DNA from 2 places in the Streptomyces sp. NBC_01546 genome. Region 2 is predicted to be linked to the other one. Evidence: riboswitches for the same ligand, from Rfam matches in the RefSeq annotation. Region 2 holds a riboswitch; the other holds the start of a gene.
The links. A riboswitch is a leader RNA that binds a small molecule or an ion and turns the genes downstream of it on or off. The one in region 2 is predicted to bind glycine.
Positions count from the first base shown of each region.

Region 1: another riboswitch for glycine. It lies ahead of gcvP (aminomethyl-transferring glycine dehydrogenase); the one in region 2 lies ahead of gcvT (glycine cleavage system aminomethyltransferase GcvT).

Region 1 covers NZ_CP109379.1:6,657,513-6,666,594, reverse strand. Annotated here, with positions in the region: gene OHA89_RS30605 (CPBP family intramembrane glutamic endopeptidase) at 1-572, opposite strand, end outside; gene OHA89_RS30600 (glutamate-cysteine ligase family protein) at 673-2,196, opposite strand; gene OHA89_RS30595 (hypothetical protein) at 2,691-3,311, shown strand; gene OHA89_RS30590 (DUF5999 family protein) at 3,584-3,790, shown strand; gene gcvP (aminomethyl-transferring glycine dehydrogenase) at 3,870-6,755, opposite strand; glycine riboswitch at 6,952-7,050, opposite strand; gene OHA89_RS30580 (PRC-barrel domain-containing protein) at 7,163-7,528, shown strand; gene OHA89_RS30575 (DNA polymerase IV) at 7,525-8,949, opposite strand; gene OHA89_RS30570 (MerR family transcriptional regulator) at 8,993-9,082, opposite strand, start outside.
Region 2 covers NZ_CP109379.1:2,827,239-2,836,320, reverse strand. Annotated here, with positions in the region: gene OHA89_RS12540 (flavodoxin family protein) at 1-271, shown strand, start outside; gene OHA89_RS12535 (hypothetical protein) at 177-953, opposite strand; gene OHA89_RS12530 (hypothetical protein) at 1,044-1,577, opposite strand; gene OHA89_RS12525 (L-serine ammonia-lyase) at 1,733-3,115, opposite strand; gene glyA (serine hydroxymethyltransferase) at 3,381-4,637, opposite strand; gene gcvH (glycine cleavage system protein GcvH) at 4,653-5,033, opposite strand; gene gcvT (glycine cleavage system aminomethyltransferase GcvT) at 5,123-6,238, opposite strand; glycine riboswitch at 6,396-6,499, opposite strand; gene OHA89_RS12505 (AAA family ATPase) at 6,723-7,340, shown strand; gene OHA89_RS12500 (enhanced serine sensitivity protein SseB) at 7,536-8,270, shown strand; gene OHA89_RS12495 (enhanced serine sensitivity protein SseB C-terminal domain-containing protein) at 8,324-9,064, shown strand.

The DNA.
Region 1 (9,082 bases), 3.8 Mb from region 2:
CAGCCGAGCTGGCCCAGCCGCCGCAGCAGATAGGCCAGCACGATGATCTCCTCCACCACGGAGTTCTGCACCGCGGAGAGGATCAGCACGGGGAACTTCCACCACACGTCGGGCAGGGCCTCCGGCACCACCGTGAGGTTGAATCCGGTGGCCCGCGCCCCCAGGTAGAAGAGCAGCCCCGCGCTCCCGATCCCGGCCGCGACGAGAGCGCCCCGGCCCAGGTCCCACACGGGCCGGGTGCGGTCGAAGCCCAGCACCCGCAGCCCCGGCGCCCCCTCGCGGGTCAGCAGGTGCGCCACCAGCAGGACGGGGACCAGGGCGGTCGCGATGCCGAACAGCTGCCAGGCCAGGTCCAGCCAGGGCCGGCCGGGCGCGTACGAGCCGTTGAGCGTGGCGGCCTGGTCCTTGAGCCCGCCCGGCTTGGTGAGCGAGCCGATGAAGCTGATCAGCGCCGAGAACCCGCTCGCGCCCAGCGACAGCGCCAGGACGAGCAGGGTCTCGGTGCGCAGCACACGCCGCCGCGACGCGTCTTCGCCCAGCTCCACGACCACCGGCTCCGGCTCCGCACGCACGCCCGACTCCCGTCCTGCCAGCCCACTGCGACGACCCGTCGCGACCACCCCATACTGCCTCCTCGGGGGGCCGCCGGGCGGCCGGGGGGCTGCCAGGGGATCAGCCGCCGGCCGGCACCACCTCCTCCCCCGGCCCCACGGGCCAGGTGTGCACGGGGTCGCCCTTGTGCATCAGCTCGCTGTAGCGCCGCGTGGTCGCCGCGAGCGCCTCGTCGCGGTCCAGCCCCGACGCGAGCGCCCGGTGGTAGGTGTCCACCTGCCAGGTCGCCCCGTTCACCCGCCGCCGGCAGCGCTCCTCGATGATGCCGAGGTAGCGGTCCCGGTCCGCGGGCTCGATGCCCCACGCGTCCAGGCCGGCCGCCGCCATCGGCAGCAGCTCGTCCAGGACCAGCCTGACGGCGGGCACACTGGCCAGCCCCCCGGCCCGCCCCCGGCGCGGCCAGCGCAGCCGCGCGTCGATCCCGTACCGGCAGGCGGCGTCGAAGTTGGCCTCCGCCTCGGCGAAGGGCAGCCGGGTCCACACCGGGCGCGGCTCGTCGGCGAGGGTGCGTACGAGTCCGTAGTAGAAGGCGGCGTTGGCGACGACGTCGGCGACCGTGGGCCCGGCCGGCAGCACCCGGTTCTCCACCCGCAGGTGCGGCACCCCGTCGGCGACCCCGTACACGGGCCGGTTCCACCGGTAGACGGTGCCGTTGTGCAGGACCAGCTCCTGGAGCCCGGGCACCCCGCCCTCGGCGAGCACCCGCAGCGGCTCCTCCTCGTCGCAGATCGGCAGCAGGGCGGGGAAGTAGCGGACGTTCTCCGCGAAGAGCTCGTACGCCGAGTCCACCCAGCGCTCCCCGAACCAGGTACGCGGCCGCACCCCCTGAGCCTGGAGCTCGGGCGGCCGGGTGTCGGTGGCCTGGGTGAACAACGGCGGCCGCGACTCCCGCCACAGCTCGCGCCCGAACAGGAACGGCGAGTTCGCGCCCACGGCTATCTGTGCGGCGACCACCGCCTGGGCCGCGTTCCACACGTCCGCGAACCGCGCCGGGGTCACCTGGAGGTGCAGCTGTACGGAGGTGCACGCGGCCTCCGGCACGATCGACCCGGTGTTCCAGACCAGCCGTTCGACGCCGTCGATGTCGAGCGTGAAGTCCTCGCCGCGCATCATCAGGATCTGCTCGTTGAGCAGCGAGTAGCGGTCGACCGCCGAGAGGTTGGCGGTGACCAGGTCCTCACGGGTGATCGTCGGCAGAATGCCGATCATCACCACCCCGGCGTCGATCTCCGCGGCCTGCCGGTGGGCGTAACCGAGACCCGCGCTGAGTTCCTCGGCGAGCTGATCGAATACCCGGCCGCCGAGGCGGTGCGGAAGGACGTTCACCTCCAGGTTGAACATTCCGAGTTCGGTCTGGAAATCGGGACTCGCAATCCGCTCCAGTACCTGGGCATTCACCATTCTCGGCAAGCCGTCGGCACCCGCGAGATTCAGCTCGATCTCCAGTCCCATCATGTTCTTGGGGCGATCGAACCTCTTCTCCGCCAGAAGTCGCTCCAGTCCCTCCAGGCACTCGTGAAGCTTCCTTCGATACCGCTGCCGATCGGACAGGTCGAATCCGCCTGCCACGACCTTCTCCCCCATCGAGCGTCCCTCCTCGAGTGGGCCTGGCCCGATGCACCCAGGCGCGCATGTACGGTCGATGATGCCCCGGCAGCTTGATCTATAACGCGGCGGGGGCGTGCGTGGCGAGGAGCGTGCGCCGGTTTGGCCGACAGGCGTTTTGGCACATTCACCTGGCAAGTCGGTGGATGCAAATTCCGCGTCGACTTTGCCTGTTCCGGATAACCGACGCTTTCCAGCCGAGCCCCTTTCCGGTAACCTCCGAGGTCAGCGCGACATGTTCGCGCACATCCGGCATGAATGCCATGTCAGCGGGACCGGTAAGCGCCTTGTCCGCAATAGGCGGGACAGCTAGCCGAAACACTGCGTGAACACATGTCGTATAAACTCCGCAAACGAGGCAGAGAGTTGGCGCGCGGCCATTGCCCCTCAGCCCCCCTCTGGCCCCAGAATGCGACAGCGCCGTCCGCACCTGCCCCCGTTCCACCGGTCTCCCAAGTGAGAGGCGACCCACCATGCCGCTGCATGTCCCTCCGGCCCCCGCGCCCGCCCTGCGCAGCGTCCTCGCGGCTCTCGGTTCCCCCACCGCCGTCCACGAGGCACACACTCCCGCCCTGCGCGCGCTCCAGGGGCCGGTGACCGCCGAACTCCCCCTCCCGGTCCACGTACTCGACCGGCTGAACATCTCGGACCTGGCGTCCGGCGGCAGGCCGCCCCGCACCCGCCTCACCGGCTGGCGGTTCCTCATCCGCGGCGGGGACCGCTACGTCGCGGCCGCCGACACCCGGCTCACACCGGACGGCTGGGCCTTCTCCCACTTCTTCGAGGGACCGTACGTCGCGGCCACCGAACGTGCCCTGCGCCAGGCCGAGTCCCTCGGCAAGGCGTACCAGCCGCGGCTGCTGTCCGTACCGGAGCTGTACATGCTGACCCTGTGGCTGCACGGGGCGGTGGGCGCCGACGCCTCCGCCGGCCTGCCCGCCGGCGAGGACCTGCTGGTGCCGCTGGCCCCGGCCCCGCCCGGCATCGCCGCGTACCGGCCGCATCCGGTCTCCGAGCTGCTGCCCGTGCTGACCCACCGGCTGACCCCCGCGACGGCGCCGGTCCCGCCCTCGCTGGCCGCCCCTGCGGCCTGACCTGGCCGGTGACCCGAGTTGCCCATTCGGCCTAGCCCGCTCGGGCCACTGGCGAACCATCCAAAATGACAGGGGAGTTGGCCTGAACCGCCCGCACGAGTGATGCGTCATCAATCTATGAGGACAGCTGCGGGAAATACCTGCGAAGCGGCTGTCGTGGGGGAAGACTGAGGACACGCTCCCCGCGGGTGCGGGGATGACCCAGGGGGACGGCCATGAACGACGCATCGCGCCGTAGCACGCAGACCACACCGCAGCGAAAGAACCCATCCATGTGCCAGCACCAGCCAGCCTGCCCGTCAGCCGAATCCGCCGACCGGGAGGCCGCGCTTCCGGTGGCCAACCACCCGGAACAGGGCTGGAGCCTGCTGTGCAACGGCGTCCTGCTCTTCGAGGACACCGGTGAGCTGCTGCCTGACGGCCAGATCATCGCCCCGCACCGCCCGCTCGCAGCGGCCCAGGTGATGAAGGCTGCCTAGACGCGAGCGGCACACCGACCGCGGCAACGACGAAGGGGCCGGCCCGGGATGACTCCCCGGACCGGCCCCTTGTCCATGCTCAGTTGTCGTACTCGTCCAGCGGCGGGCAGGAGCACACCAGGTTCCGGTCGCCGAAGGCGCCGTCGATGCGGCGCACCGGCGGCCAGTACTTCTCAGCGGCCGTGACCCCGCCCGGGAAGACGGCCTCGTCACGGGTGTACGGGTGGTTCCACTCGCCGCCCAGCGCCGCCGCGGTGTGCGGGGAGTTGGCCAGCGGGTTGTCGTCCACCGGCCACTCGCCGGCCGCGACCCGCTCGATCTCGGCGCGGATGGCGATCATCGCGTCGCAGAAACGGTCGATCTCGGCGAGGTCCTCGGACTCCGTCGGCTCGATCATCAGCGTGCCGGCCACCGGGAAGGACATGGTCGGCGCGTGGAAGCCGTAGTCGATCAGACGCTTGGCGATGTCGTCCACGCTCACGCCGGTCGCCTTCGACAGCGGACGCAGGTCGATGATGCACTCGTGCGCGACCAGGTTGCCCGGGCCGGTGTAGAGCACCGGGTAGTGCGGCTCCAGGCGCTTGGCGATGTAGTTGGCGCCGAGCACGGCCACCTGGGTGGCGCGCTTGAGGCCCTCGCCGCCCATGAGGCGCACGTACGACCAGGAGATCGGCAGGATGCCGGCCGAACCCCACGGGGCGGCCGAGATCGGGCCGACGCCCGTCTCGGGACCGGCGGTCGGCTGGAGCGGGTGGTTGGGCAGGTACGGGGCCAGGTGCGCCCGGACACCGACCGGGCCGACGCCCGGGCCGCCGCCGCCGTGCGGGATGCAGAAGGTCTTGTGCAGGTTCAGGTGCGAGACGTCGCCGCCGAAGTGACCCGGCTTGGCCAGGCCCACCAGGGCGTTGAGGTTGGCGCCGTCCACGTAGACCTGGCCGCCGGCCTCGTGCACCTGGGCGCAGATGTCGGCGACGTGCTCCTCGAACACACCGTGCGTGGAGGGGTAGGTGATCATCAGCACGGCGAGCTCGTCGCGGTACTGCTCGATCTTGGCGCGCAGGTCCGCCGCGTCCACCTCGCCGTCGTCGGCGGTCTTGACGACGACGACCTTCATGCCGGCCATCACGGCGCTGGCGGCGTTGGTGCCGTGCGCGGAGGACGGGATGAGGCAGATGGTGCGCTGCTCGTCGCCGTTCGCGCGGTGGTAGGCGCGTACGGCGAGCAGCCCGGCCAGCTCACCCTGGGACCCGGCGTTGGGCTGGATGGAGACCTTGTCGTAACCGGTGACCTCGCAGAGACGTTCCTCCAGCTCGGTGATGAGCGTGAGGTACCCCTCGGCCTGCTCGACCGGGGCGAACGGGTGCAGCTGGCCGAACTCGGGCCAGGTCACCGGCTCCATCTCGGTGGTCGCGTTGAGCTTCATGGTGCAGGAGCCCAGCGGGATCATGCCGCGGTCCAGCGCGTAGTCCTTGTCCGAGAGCTTGCGCAGGTAGCGCAGCATCGCGGTCTCGGAGCGGTGCTGGTGGAAGACCGGGTGCGTCAGGTAGTCGTCCGAGCGCAGCAGGCCCTCGGGCAGGGTGTCGGCCGCGGTCTCGTCGAGCGCCTCGATGTCGGCGGTGACACCGAAGGCGGCCCAGACGGCCTCGACGTCCGCGCGCAGGGTGGTCTCGTCGCAGGCGACGGAGACGAGGTCGGCGTCGGCCTGGTACAGGTTGACCCCGCCCTCGCGGGCGGCGGCGGCGACCTCGGCCGCGCGGCCCGGGACGCGGGCCGTGATCGTGTCGAAGTAGGCGCCGTGCACGATCTCGACCCCGCCGGCCTTCAGGCCCGCGGCGAGCAGAGCGGCGTAGCGGTGGGTGCGGCGGGCGATCGTCCGCAGGCCGTCCGGGCCGTGGTAGACGGCGTACATGGCGGCCATGACGGCCAGCAGCACCTGCGCGGTGCAGATGTTGCTGGTGGCCTTCTCGCGGCGGATGTGCTGCTCGCGGGTCTGCAGCGCCAGGCGGTACGCCTTGTTGCCGTCCGCGTCCACGGAGACGCCGACGAGGCGGCCCGGCAGCGAGCGGGCGTGCTTGGCCTGGACGGCCATGTAACCGGCGTGCGGTCCGCCGAAGCCCATCGGGACGCCGAAGCGCTGCGTGGTGCCGACGGCGATGTCCGCGCCCAGCTCGCCCGGGGAGGTCAGCAGGGTCAGCGCGAGCAGGTCGGCCGAGACGGTGACGATCGCGCCGAGCTCGTGCGCCTGGTCGATCAGCGGCTTGATCTCCCGTACGGCACCGGAGGCGCCCGGGTACTGGAGCAGCACGCCGAAGACACCGCGCTCGGCGATCTCGGCCGGGATGCCGTTCGAGAGGTCCGCGACGACGACCTCGACGCCCGTGGGCTCGGCGCGGGTCTCGATCACGGCGATGGTCTGCGGCAGCGCGTCCGCGTCGATCAGGAAGACGCCGTCCTTGACCTTGCCCACCCGGCGCGCGAGGGACATGGCCTCGGCGGCCGCGGTGCCCTCGTCGAGCAGCGAGGCACCGGAGGTCGGCAGCCCGGTGAGGTCGGCGACGACGGTCTGGAAGTTCAGCAGCGCCTCGAGGCGGCCCTGCGAGATCTCGGGCTGGTACGGCGTGTACGCCGTGTACCAGGCCGGGTTCTCCATCACGTTGCGCAGGATCACCGGCGGCGTGAAGGTCCCGTAGTAGCCGAGCCCGATCATCGAGGAGAGGACCTGGTTGCGGTCGGCGAGCGAGCGCAGCTCGGCCAGCACCTCGGCCTCGGTCAGCGCCTCGGGCAGGTTCAGCGCTTCGGTGGTCTTGATGACATCCGGCACCGCGGCGGCGGTCAGTTCGTCCAGGGAGCCGTAGCCCACCTGGGCGAGCATCTTCGCCTGCGCCTCGGCATCCGGGCCGATGTGGCGCTGCTCGAAGGGGATGCCTCGCTCCAGCTGGGAGAGCGGAATGCGGTTGGCGGTCATGACGGAGGCCTCCTGGTCGTATGACCTGCGAGGGGCACCACGGCGCGGGCACCCGGACGGCCTCCCCCTCTGTCATCTCAACCTGAGAGTTTCACCGGGCCGCACGGGGATCACCCGCGAGGTCCGGCTTTCACCGTCGGTGAGGAGGGGAACCGGCACTGCGCGCCCGGTACCCGCCCCTGCTTTCCAGAGTGGCCTCGTCCGTGCGGTACGTATGCCTGAGAGATTCCGGGGAGGATTTGCTCCTTCGGCGCCTCCGTCAAGATCACTCGGAGGACTCTCCCGCACAGGGTCGACAGCCATCACCCAGCCTACCAGCGAGGATCTGGCTCCTCCCCGAGTGGCCTCAGCTCCCGAAATGCACTTCTGTAGTCATTACGGAGGAGTTGCGACCATTTGGAGGGACCGTGCAGACCGACATCGATCCGCGCAGCCTGATCGGCCGCAAGGCGTTCGACCGCAACGGCACCAAGATCGGCACCATCGACGAGGTCTACCTCGACGATGCCACGGGAGTCCCGGAATGGGCGGCCGTCCGGACGGGCCTGTTCAGCCGGGACGCCTTCGTCCCGCTGGAGCCGAGCGAGATGGTCGGCGACACCCTGCGGGTGCCCTTCGACCGCTCCCTGATCAAAGACGCCCCGGACTTCGGGGTCGGCCGCCACCTCTCCCCCGAACAGGAGCTGCAGCTCTACCACCACTACGGCCTCGACGTGACCCTGCCGACGGACTTCCACCACGACTTCGGCCACCTGGCGGGCGACGAGGGCTAGGGCGTCCCGGCCGGCGGCTCCTCCCCCACCAACGGCAGCGGATCGGTCGGCTCCAGCTCGGGGTCGTCCACCCGGAAGGTCCGCACCCGGCCGGGCTCCGATCCGGGCTGCTCGAACCGCACGGTCACCCGCCCGACCCCGCTGCCCTGCACCCACCCGGGCCCGTACACCGCGTGCCGTACGTCGCTCCCGGCCGTCCACCGCCGCTCGGGAGCGACCCCGGGCCCTCCGGGCACCTCCGCACCCGCCGGGCCCTCCAGAGCCGCGACAGGGGCCCCACCGGGCTCTGCGGCCCCGTCAGGCTCAGCGGCCTCCCTGACCTCCCCCGCCTCCTCCTGAGGCTCAGCGGCCAGCGACTGGGCGAACAGGTCCTCCTGCGTGTAGTCGGCCAGACCGGTCACCCCCACGCCCAGCAGCCGCACCCCGCCCGTGGTGTCCACGCCCTCCAGCAGCCGCGCCGCCGCCTCGCGCACGACCGCGGGGTCGTCCGTGGGCCCCCGCAGCGTCTCGGACCGCGTCAGCGTCGAGAAGTCGTACCTGCGCACCTTCAGCACGATCGTGCGCCCCGAGTGCCCGGACCCCCGCAAGCGCTGCACGCACCGGTCCGCCAGCCGCTGCACCTCGGTCCTGATCCGCACCCGGTCGTGCAGGTCCACGTCGAAGGTGTCCTCCACCGACACCGACTTCGCGTCCCGCTCCGCGACCACCGGCCGGTCGTCGATCCCCAGCGCCATCCGGTACAGCCCCACCCCGTGCGAGCGCCCGAGCATCCGCACCAGCTCGTCCTCCCCGGCCTCCGCCAGGTCCCCCACGGTGGTGATCCCGGCGCGGCGCAGGTGCTCGCCGGTGGCCGGCCCCACCCCGGGCAGGGTCCGTACCGACATCGGCGCCAGGAGCTCCCGCTCGGTCCCCGGCTCGATCAGCAGCAGCCCGGCCGGCTTGGCCTCTTCGGAGGCCACCTTGGCCAGCATCTTCGACCCGGCCAGCCCCACCGACCCGCTGAGCCCGGTGGCGGCCCTGATGTCCGCCCGCAGCCGCTCCCCGGTGACCTGGGCGGTCTGCGAGTCGAAGGCGACCCCGCCCGCCTCCAGGTCCACGAAGGCCTCGTCGAGGCTGAGCGGCTCCACCAGCGGCGACAGCTCCCGCAGCAGGGCCATCACCACGTCGCTGACCTGCCGGTAGAGGCTGAAGCGGGGAATCAGGTAGGCACCGTTCGGGCAGAGCCGCCGCGCCTGCGCCGTCGGCATCGCCGAATGCACCCCGAAGCGCCTGGCCTCGTACGAGGCGGTGGCGACGACCCCGCGCGGTCCGAGCCCGCCCACGATGACGGCCTTGCCGCGCAGGCTCGGCTTCGACGCCTGCTCCACGGACGCGTAGAAGGCATCCATGTCCAGATGCAGGATGGTCGGCGCGGCTCTCACATGACCGATGCTGCCTTACGGGACTGACATTTCCGGGGCCGGTTCAACCGGCCCGGTTGCGGCGGGCGGCCAGTTCGTCCGCGGGGTTGTGCCCGAGCAGGGTCTCGCCGGTGTCCACGCGCTCCCCGTGCAG
Region 2 (9,082 bases):
CTACAGCCTCCAGCACCTCGGCTACACGATCCCCCCGCAGGCCGACGCCGGCTGGATCGGCGAGGCCGGGCCGGGGCCCTCCTACCTCGACGCGGGCTCCGGCGGCCCCGAGAACGACTTCACCAACCGGAACACGGCCTTCATGTCGTGGAACCTGATGCACCTGGCCGCCCTGCTCAAGCGCTCGGGCGGCGTCCCGGCACACGGGAACCAGCGCTCGCTGTGGGACGCGGGCTGCCGCTTCGACTTCCCGAACCCCGAACACCGCTAGCCACCCGGGCAGTTCCACCGCCGGCTACACCGGCACCTCCGCCAGGACCCGTACGAGGCTCTGCCCCGAGCGGCGGCCCAAGCCAGCGCACCGGCTCGGCCCGCGGCCCGGCGAGCACCGCCGGGTCCGGTACCCGGGCGGCGGTGCGGCCCCCGAGCCCGGGATAGCCCACGCCCTGGTGGGCCCGCCGGCCCTCGCGCACCAGCGCCACCCAGCAGGACAGCACCCGGCGCGTGGCGGCCTCCTCGGACCCGGCGAGGTCCCGGCCGAAGGCGCGGACCAGGTCGTGCATGCGGTAGCGGAGCTGTCCCGCCTCGTCGCGGCCGGCCACTTCCAGCAGGTGCGCCGCCGCCAGCGTGTCCAGGGCCTCCTCGGCCGTGTCGAGGGTGCCGTCCAGCACGGCCGCCGCCGTCCAGGCGGCGAAGTCCGGGGCGTCGAGCGCCGCCAGACCCCGCAGCAGGGCCCGGGCATCGCCCGGCAGCGAGAAGTAGCCGAGCCGCAGCCCGTCCCGTACCCCGTCCAGGACGTCCAGCCGGGACCGCTCGTCCCCCAGCCGGGCCGCCAGCCGGGCCAGGTCCCGGTGGGGGAGCCCGGCCAGTTCGGCGCCGACCATCCGCAGGGCGAGCGGCAGCCGCCCGCACAGCCGCACCAGCTCGCGGGCCGCCTCCGCCTCGGCGGTCACCCGCTCGGCGACGGAGGTCCGAGCCGGATGCGGATCCGCCCGGCGGCCTGACCGTACGGGGCCCGGGGCGCGGCCGCCCCGGGCCCGTGGTCAGCACTGGTTCGCGTGCGCGATGTCCACGACGAACCGTTCCGGCGAGTGCAGGGCGAAGGTGCGGTAGTACGGCACGGTGTCGAAGGCGGCGCCGAAGGTCACGTACCCCTCGAAGTCGCCGGTCTTGGCGAGGCCCTTGAGCTTGCTGAGGTAGATCTTCTGCAGCGTGGGCCCGTGGTAGACGCTCTCGCCCGCGTCGTTGTGCGCGGCGGCGGGGTTGAGGCGGATCTCCAGGAAGTAGTTCCCGGCCAGCGGTACCGGCTTGCCGGACCCGTCCTGGATCAGTCGTGGGACGGCGGTGACGGTCACCCCGGGGACGAACCCCTGCAGGTCGATGACGATCCGGTCGTAGGTGGCGTGCCCGCCCCAGCGGGCATTGACGACGAGCGGGGTCTGGGGCTGGGTCTCGGTGCGGGTGGCGGTGATTCCGGCGGCCGAGGCCGGCGCCGCGAGCGAGAGCCCGGCGGTGAGCAGGATGCCGGAGGCCAGGGCCACGATCCGGCGGCGGTGCGGACGAAGCGGGTGGATCATGACGTCCCCTCGATTCTCGAGAGACGGGGACATGTGACACAGCCTAGGACGCCGATTCGGACCCCGTAGTTCCACTTCCCGTGGAACCGGAGCCACGCGACAGGGGCCCGGCGCGCGTGCGCCGGGCCCCTGTGCGCTGCGTCAGCCGTCGCTGGTCAGCATTCGATGACGTTGACCGCGAGGCCGCCGCGGGCGGTCTCCTTGTACTTGACCTTCATGTCGGCGCCGGTCTCCTTCATCGTCTTGATGACCTTGTCGAGGGAGACCTTGTGGGTGCCGTCGCCGCGCATGGCCATCTTGGCCGCGGTGACGGCCTTGACCGCCGCCATGCCGTTGCGCTCGATGCACGGGATCTGGACCAGGCCGCCGACCGGGTCGCAGGTCAGGCCCAGGTTGTGCTCCATGCCGATCTCGGCCGCGTTCTCGACCTGCTCCGGGGTGCCGCCCAGGACCTCGGCGAGGGCGCCGGCCGCCATCGAGCAGGCCGAGCCGACCTCGCCCTGGCAGCCGACCTCGGCGCCGGAGATCGAGGCGTTCTCCTTGAACAGCATGCCGATCGCGCCCGCGGCGAGGAGGAAGCGGACCACGCCGTCCTCGTCCGCGCCCGGCACGAAGTTCACGTAGTAGTGCAGGACGGCGGGCAGCACCCCGGCCGCGCCGTTGGTGGGCGCGGTGACGACCCGGCCGCCCGCCGCGTTCTCCTCGTTGACCGCCATCGCGTAGATCGTCGCCCACTCGCTGCGGTGCAGCATCGGGTCGCCCTCGGTGCGCAGCTGGCGCGCGGTGGAGGCGGCCCGGCGCTTGACCCGCAGGCCGCCCGGGAGGATGCCCTCGCGGGACATGCCGCGCGAGACGCAGGACTGCATGACGCGCCAGATCTCCAGCAGGCCCTCGCGGATCTCGTCCTCGGTGCGCCAGGCCTTCTCGTTCTCCAGCATCAGGGAGGAGATCGACAGGCCCGTCTCGTTCGCCAGGCGCAGCATCTCGTCACCGGAGCGGAAGGGGTACTTCAGCACCGTGTCGTCGAGCTTGATCCGGTCCTCGCCGACCGCGTCCTCGTCCACGACGAAACCGCCGCCGACCGAGTAGTACGTCTTCTCCAGCAGCGGGGCGCCGGCGGCGTCGTAGGCGAAGAGCGTCATGCCGTTGGCGTGGTAGGGCAGCGAGCGCCGGCGGTGCAGGATGAGCTGGTTCGGCTCGTCGAAGGCGATCTCGTGCCCGTCGCCTATCTCCGCTCCGAGCAGCCGCAGGCGGCCGCTCTTGCGGATGCGCTCGACCTCGTCGTCCGCCGTCTCCACGTTCACGGTGCGCGGGGAGTGGCCCTCCAGACCCAGCAGTACCGCCTTGGGCGTGCCGTGGCCGTGGCCCGTCGCGCCGAGGGAGCCGAAGAGCTCGGCGCGCACGGACGCGGTCTGGGCGAGCACACCGTCCTTCTTCAGCCGCATCACGAACATGCGTGCGGCGCGCATCGGACCGACCGTGTGGGAGGAGGACGGGCCGATGCCGATGGAGAAGAGATCGAAGACGGAGATGGCCACTGGCGGACTCCCTTGTCTGCTCGTGGGGTGGGAGGGGGCAGGAGTGGTGGATTGTTCGGATTTTGTCCGAGAGACGAGCTTAACGCGGTGAAATGAACGGCTCGTCTGCCGGACGGGGTCGGGGCGTGGTCGAGACGGGGTCGGGCGGGTGTCGGCCCACACGCCGCCGGGGCTGCCACCAGGGCGAAGTCCCCGGGGGAGGATGGCGCGGTCATGAGAAAGGCCCGGCCCTGTGCAATACAAGGCCGGGCCCCCTAGCCGTTGCTCAGAGCGACGGGTACAGCGGGAACTTCGCGGCGAGCGCGGTGACGCGGGCCTTGAGGGACTCACTGTCGTACGCCGGCTTCAGCGCGGCCGCGATGATCTCCGCGACCTCCTTGAAGTCCTCGGCGCCGAAACCGCGGGTGGCGAGCGCCGGGGTGCCGATCCGCAGACCCGAGGTGACCATCGGCGGCCGCGGGTCGTTCGGGATGGCGTTCCGGTTGACCGTGATGCCGATCTCGTGGAGCCGGTCCTCGGCCTGCTGGCCGTCCAGCTCGGAGTTGCGCAGGTCGACCAGGACCAGGTGGACGTCCGTACCGCCGGAGAGGACGGAGACGCCGACCTCGGTGACGTCCGGCTGCACCAGGCGCTCGGCGATGATCTTCGCGCCCTCGAGGGTGCGCACCTGGCGCTCCTTGAAGTCCTCCGAGGCGGCGACGAGGAAGGAGACCGCCTTGGCGGCGATCACGTGCTCCAGCGGGCCGCCCTGCTGGCCGGGGAAGACCGCGGAGTTGATCTTCTTGGCCAGCTCCTGCGTCGACAGGATCACACCGCCGCGCGGACCGCCGAGGGTCTTGTGCGTGGTGGTGGTGACGACGTGGGCGTGCGGCACCGGGTTCGGGTGCAGACCCGCGGCGACCAGGCCGGCGAAGTGCGCCATGTCGACCATCAGGTACGCGCCGACCTCGTCCGCGATGCGGCGGAAGGCGGCGAAGTCCAGCTGGCGCGGGTAGGCGGACCAGCCCGCGACGATCAGCTGCGGGCGGGACTCCTTGGCGAGGCGCTCGACCTCGGCCATGTCCACGCGGCCGGTCTCGTCGACGTGGTACGGGACCACGTTGTAGAGCTTGCCGGAGAAGTTGATCTTCATGCCGTGGGTCAGGTGACCGCCGTGGGCCAGGTTCAGACCCATGATCGTGTCGCCCGGCTTCAGCAGCGCGAACATCGCGGCGGCGTTCGCCTGCGCACCCGAGTGCGGCTGGACGTTCGCGGCCTCGGCGCCGAAGAGCGCCTTGATGCGGTCGATCGCGATCTGCTCGACCACGTCGACGTGCTCGCAGCCGCCGTAGTAGCGGCGGCCGGGGTAGCCCTCGGCGTACTTGTTGGTCAGGACCGAGCCCTGGGCCTCCATGACGGCGACCGGAGCGAAGTTCTCCGACGCGATCATTTCCAGGGTCGACTGCTGGCGCACGAGCTCGGCGTCGACGGCGGCGGCGACGTCGGGGTCGAGTTCGTGGAGAGGGGTGTTCAGTACGGACATCAGGATCCCCTGGGGTCAGTTACCGGCGGTGAGCTTGGCGTACTCGTCAGCGGAGAGCAGGTCGGCCGGCTCCTCCGCGACGCGCACCTTGAACAGCCAGCCACCCTCGAACGGCGCGGTGTTCACGAGGGCCGGGTCGTCCACGACGTCCTGGTTGGACTCGACGACCTCGCCGGAGACGGGGGAGTACAGGTCGCTGACCGACTTGGTCGACTCCAGCTCGCCGCAGGTCTCACCCGCGGTCACCGTGTCGCCTACCTCGGGGAGCTGGGCGTAGACGACGTCACCGAGCGCGTTGGCCGCGAACTCCGTGATGCCGACCGTCGCGACGCCGCCCTCGGCGTCCGACAGCCACTCGTGCTCCTTGCTGTAACGCAGCTGCTGGGGGTTGCTCATGACCTGATTCTCCTGGATGCGGGGGAGTGGATACGAACAGCGGTCTTGGGTACTGAGACGGCCGGTACTGCGGAGACGGCTTACGAGGGTTACTTCTGCCGCTTGTAGAACGGCAGGGCCACGACCTCGTACGGCTCATGCGTACCGCGAATGTCCACGCCGACACCGGAGGTGCCGGGCGCGGCGTGCGCCGCGTCGACGTACGCCATCGCGATCGGCTTGCCCAGCGTCGGCGACGGGGCGCCCGAGGTGACCTCGCCGATGACCTGGCCGTCCGCCACGACGGGGAAACCGGCGCGCGGGACGCGGCGGCCCTCGGCGATCAGGCCGACCAGCTTGCGCGGCGGGTTCGAGGCGGCGCGCTCGGCGGCGGCCTCCAGCGCGGCACGGCCGACGAAGTCCCCCTCCTTCTCGAACTTCACGACCCGGCCCAGCCCCGCGTCGAAGGGGGTGAGCGAGGTGGTCAGCTCGTGCCCGTACAGCGGCATGCCCGCCTCCAGGCGCAGGGTGTCGCGGCAGGACAGACCGGCCGGGACCAGGCCGACGCCCTCGCCCGCCTTGGCCAGCGCCTGCCACAGCTCCACGGCGTGCTCGGGGGCGACGAACAGCTCGAAGCCGTCCTCGCCGGTGTAGCCCGTACGGGCGATCAGCGCGGGGACCCCGGCCACCGTGCCCGGCAGACCGGCGTAGTACTTGAGCCCGTCCAGGTCGGCATCGGTGAGCGAGGCGAGGATGCCGGGGGACTCCGGACCCTGGACGGCGATCAGCGCGTACGCGTCGCGGTCGTCGCGGACCTCGGCGTCGAAGCCGGCGGCGCGCTCGGTCAGGGCGTCCAGGACGACCTGGGCGTTGGAGGCGTTGGCGACGACCATGAACTCGGTCTCACCGAGGCGGTAGACGATCAGGTCGTCGACGATCCCGCCGTCTTCCTGGCAGATGTGCGTGTAGCGGGCACGGCCGACGCCGACGGTGGAGATGTTGCCGACCAGCGCGTAGTCCAGAACCTTGACGGCCTCCGGGCCGGTCAGGGTGATCTCGCCCATGTGGGACAGATCGAAGAGACCGGCCTTGGTGCGTACGGCGTTGTGCTCGTCGCGCTCACTGCCGTACCGCAGGGGCATGTCCCAGCCCGCGAAGTCGGTCATGGTCGCACCGAGCGAGCGGTGCAGCGCATCGAGGGCGGTCAGACGGGGGGCAGTGCTCATGGGTGTGGCTCCCGAGTCCCAGGGCATGACATGACGAGGAGGGTCCTCCCCATCTGTCATCGGAACCTGAGAGGTTCGCCGCGAGTGCCCCGGTTGCCAGGGATCGTCGGCTTGCACCTTGGGTGGAGCTGTCGAACAGCTCGCTTTTCAGATCTGCCTCATCCACGCGGTACGGGGCCTGAGAGATTCAAGGGAGGTTCTTGCTCCTTCGGCGCCCGAGCACGGCCTTGCGGCGTGCCGGGACTCTCCCGCGCGGATTCAAGCGGCCGGTATGCAGTTGGTCCAGATGGCGCACATCATTGCACGCCACCGTGGTGATCGGGTGTGGGGCCCCGAAAGTTCGTACGGGGACCGGGAGGGCGGACCGGAACCGGGGCTGCCGGATTACCGTCTCTTTACACTCAGTGGGCAAGGGTCCTGGTGGCCCGATTCGGGGGAGGCGAACACTGTGCGGAGATTCGGAGTAGTGGCGGCTACGGGGACCGTGGACGCGGTGCCTGCGCAGCGCGGTGCCTGCGCCGGCCCCGGCCGGGTACGTGACCTGCGCGGGGCCGGGGCGCGGGGGGCGCGCCGGCTCGGCTTCGCGCAGGGGGACATCGTCGTGGTGTCCGGCCTGCCGGGCGGCGGCAAGAGCACGCTGATCAAGAGGGCGGCCGGCGAGGGCGGCGCGATCGACTCCCAGGACACGCGAGAGCGCTGGGAGCGGCGGATGCCGGGCGGGCTGCCGTACGGGGTGTACCGGCCGCTGGTGCGGGCCGCGCACTACTGGGGGCTGTGGCGGACCCTGCGCTCCGGAGCCTCGGTGGTCGTCCACGACTGCGGTACCCAGGCCTGGGTACGGGGCCTGCTCGCGGCGGCCGCGCGCCGCCGGGGCCGGGCGCTGCACCTGCTGCTCCTGGACAGCAGCCCGGAGGAAGCGCTGTCCGGCCAGGCGGCGCGGGGGCGCCGGGTGACGGCGTACGCCTTCGCCCGCCACCGGGGTGCGGTGACCCGCCTGCTGCGCGAAGCGGAAGCCGGCCGCCCCCCGGCGGGCTGCGCCTCGGTCACCCTCCTGGACCGTCCCTCGGCTGCCGCCGTCGCCCGCATCACGTTCCACAGCTGATCGCCGTTGCCGGGCTCAAGACCGGGCAGTGCGCTTTGAGGCTTACGCCGGCCAAGTCCAGCCCCGCCGGCGTTTGAGATGGGGGTCCCCCCGGATGGAGTCTGGGGGAGGGTCTGGGGCGGAGCCCGAGCAGCGGACCCGCACCGATAACCTCGGGCACGACATCGGCGGGACCCAAGACGGAGGCAGGGGCACATGCAAGGCGGCGGCTGGCCGGGGAATGAGCTGGAGCAGGTGCTCGGGGCGGCGCTCGGGCAGCCGGATGCCGGGGGGCGGATCCTGGAGGTGCTCGGACGCAGCATGGTCTGGGTGCCCCTGCCCGGCGGCGGCGGCCCGGACGCCGAGAGCCTCGACCTGCCCACCATGGACATCGGCGGGGCGGCGTACGTCCCCGTCTACAGCTCCGAGGCCCAGTTCCGCTACTGCGTCGGCCCCGGCATGGACTTCGCCGTGGCCCCCGCCGTCGAGTTCGCCCGCGGCCTGCCCCCGCAGCTCGGCATCGCCCTCAACCCCGAGGGCGCCGTCGGCGTCCCCCTGCCCCCGCAGGCCGTCGCGGAGCTGTGCCGCACCGGGCGGACCCCGCTCGACGGCCCGTCCACCGGCGGTCGGGTCCGGCTCTACGAGCCCGACTGGCAGGAGGACCCGGTGGACTTCCTGGCCGCCGCGGCCGAGGAGTTCCGTACCGCCGGTGTGGTCACGGCCGCCTACCGCTGCCTCGCCAGCGTCGAGGGCGGGGAGCCGGAACTGTTCATCGGTGTCCGCCTGGTGGGATGGGAGCCTGAGATGCGGAATGCCCCGATGGAGGCCCTCGGCCGGGCCCTGGCCCGGGTCCCGGCGCCCTGGCCCGTGCAGTTGATCCTCCTGGACGCCGCCCAGGACCCGGTCACGGACTGGATTCGTGAGCGCGTACGCCCCTTCTACCTCCCGTAGGGCCGCTTAAGCTGGGTACGCGTGGACGACGGGCGGACGAAGAGGGGTACCGGGTGAGTGCGTCAGGCACGGCCGCGGCCGGGCAGGTCGAGCACATGCTGCGCCAGGTGACTCCCGGGCGCTATGAGAGCTACGAGTCACTTCTGCATGCCCTTTCCGAGGGCCGGCTGTGGATGCTGCTCTGGCAGGGGCAGCCGGGTTCCCCCGATGCCCAGTACGGCGGCATGGAGGTCGAGAGCCTCGGCTACGCGCCCTGCGTGACCTCCCCGCAGGAGCTGGCCGCCAGCGGCTGGAACCGGGGCTACGAGGTGGTCACCGGGCGGGACATCGCCCGCGCGCTCTACCCGGACCGCTGGGGCCTGTGGCTCAACCCGCACGCCCAGGGCGGCGGCATCGGCATCCCGTGGGCCGACCTGCGCCGGATCGCGACCGGCCTGGACCGGATGCCCGCCGGGCCGCTGCGGCTGTCCGAGCCCACCCTCGAGCTCCCGCAGTTCTACGGGCTGCTCACCCAGCACGCGCACCGCACCCCGGCCGTCCGGTCGCTGCGCCGCGCCTGGGTGCAGCCCGCGCTCGGGTCCCCGTACCTCGCGGTCGGGCTGGACCTGTACGACGCCTCCGCGCCCGCGCTGGAATCCGTACGGGAGATGATGCGCCAGTCGGTCGGCGTGGTCCCCGAGGGCGTCCCGGTGTGCACGGTCGCGCTGGCGGACGAACACGACCCCGTCGCGATGTGGCTGCGCGCGCAGACCCGCCCGTTCTACGACCGCGAGGGCCAGGCGCCGCCCTACTGACCGGCACCGCCTGACTGC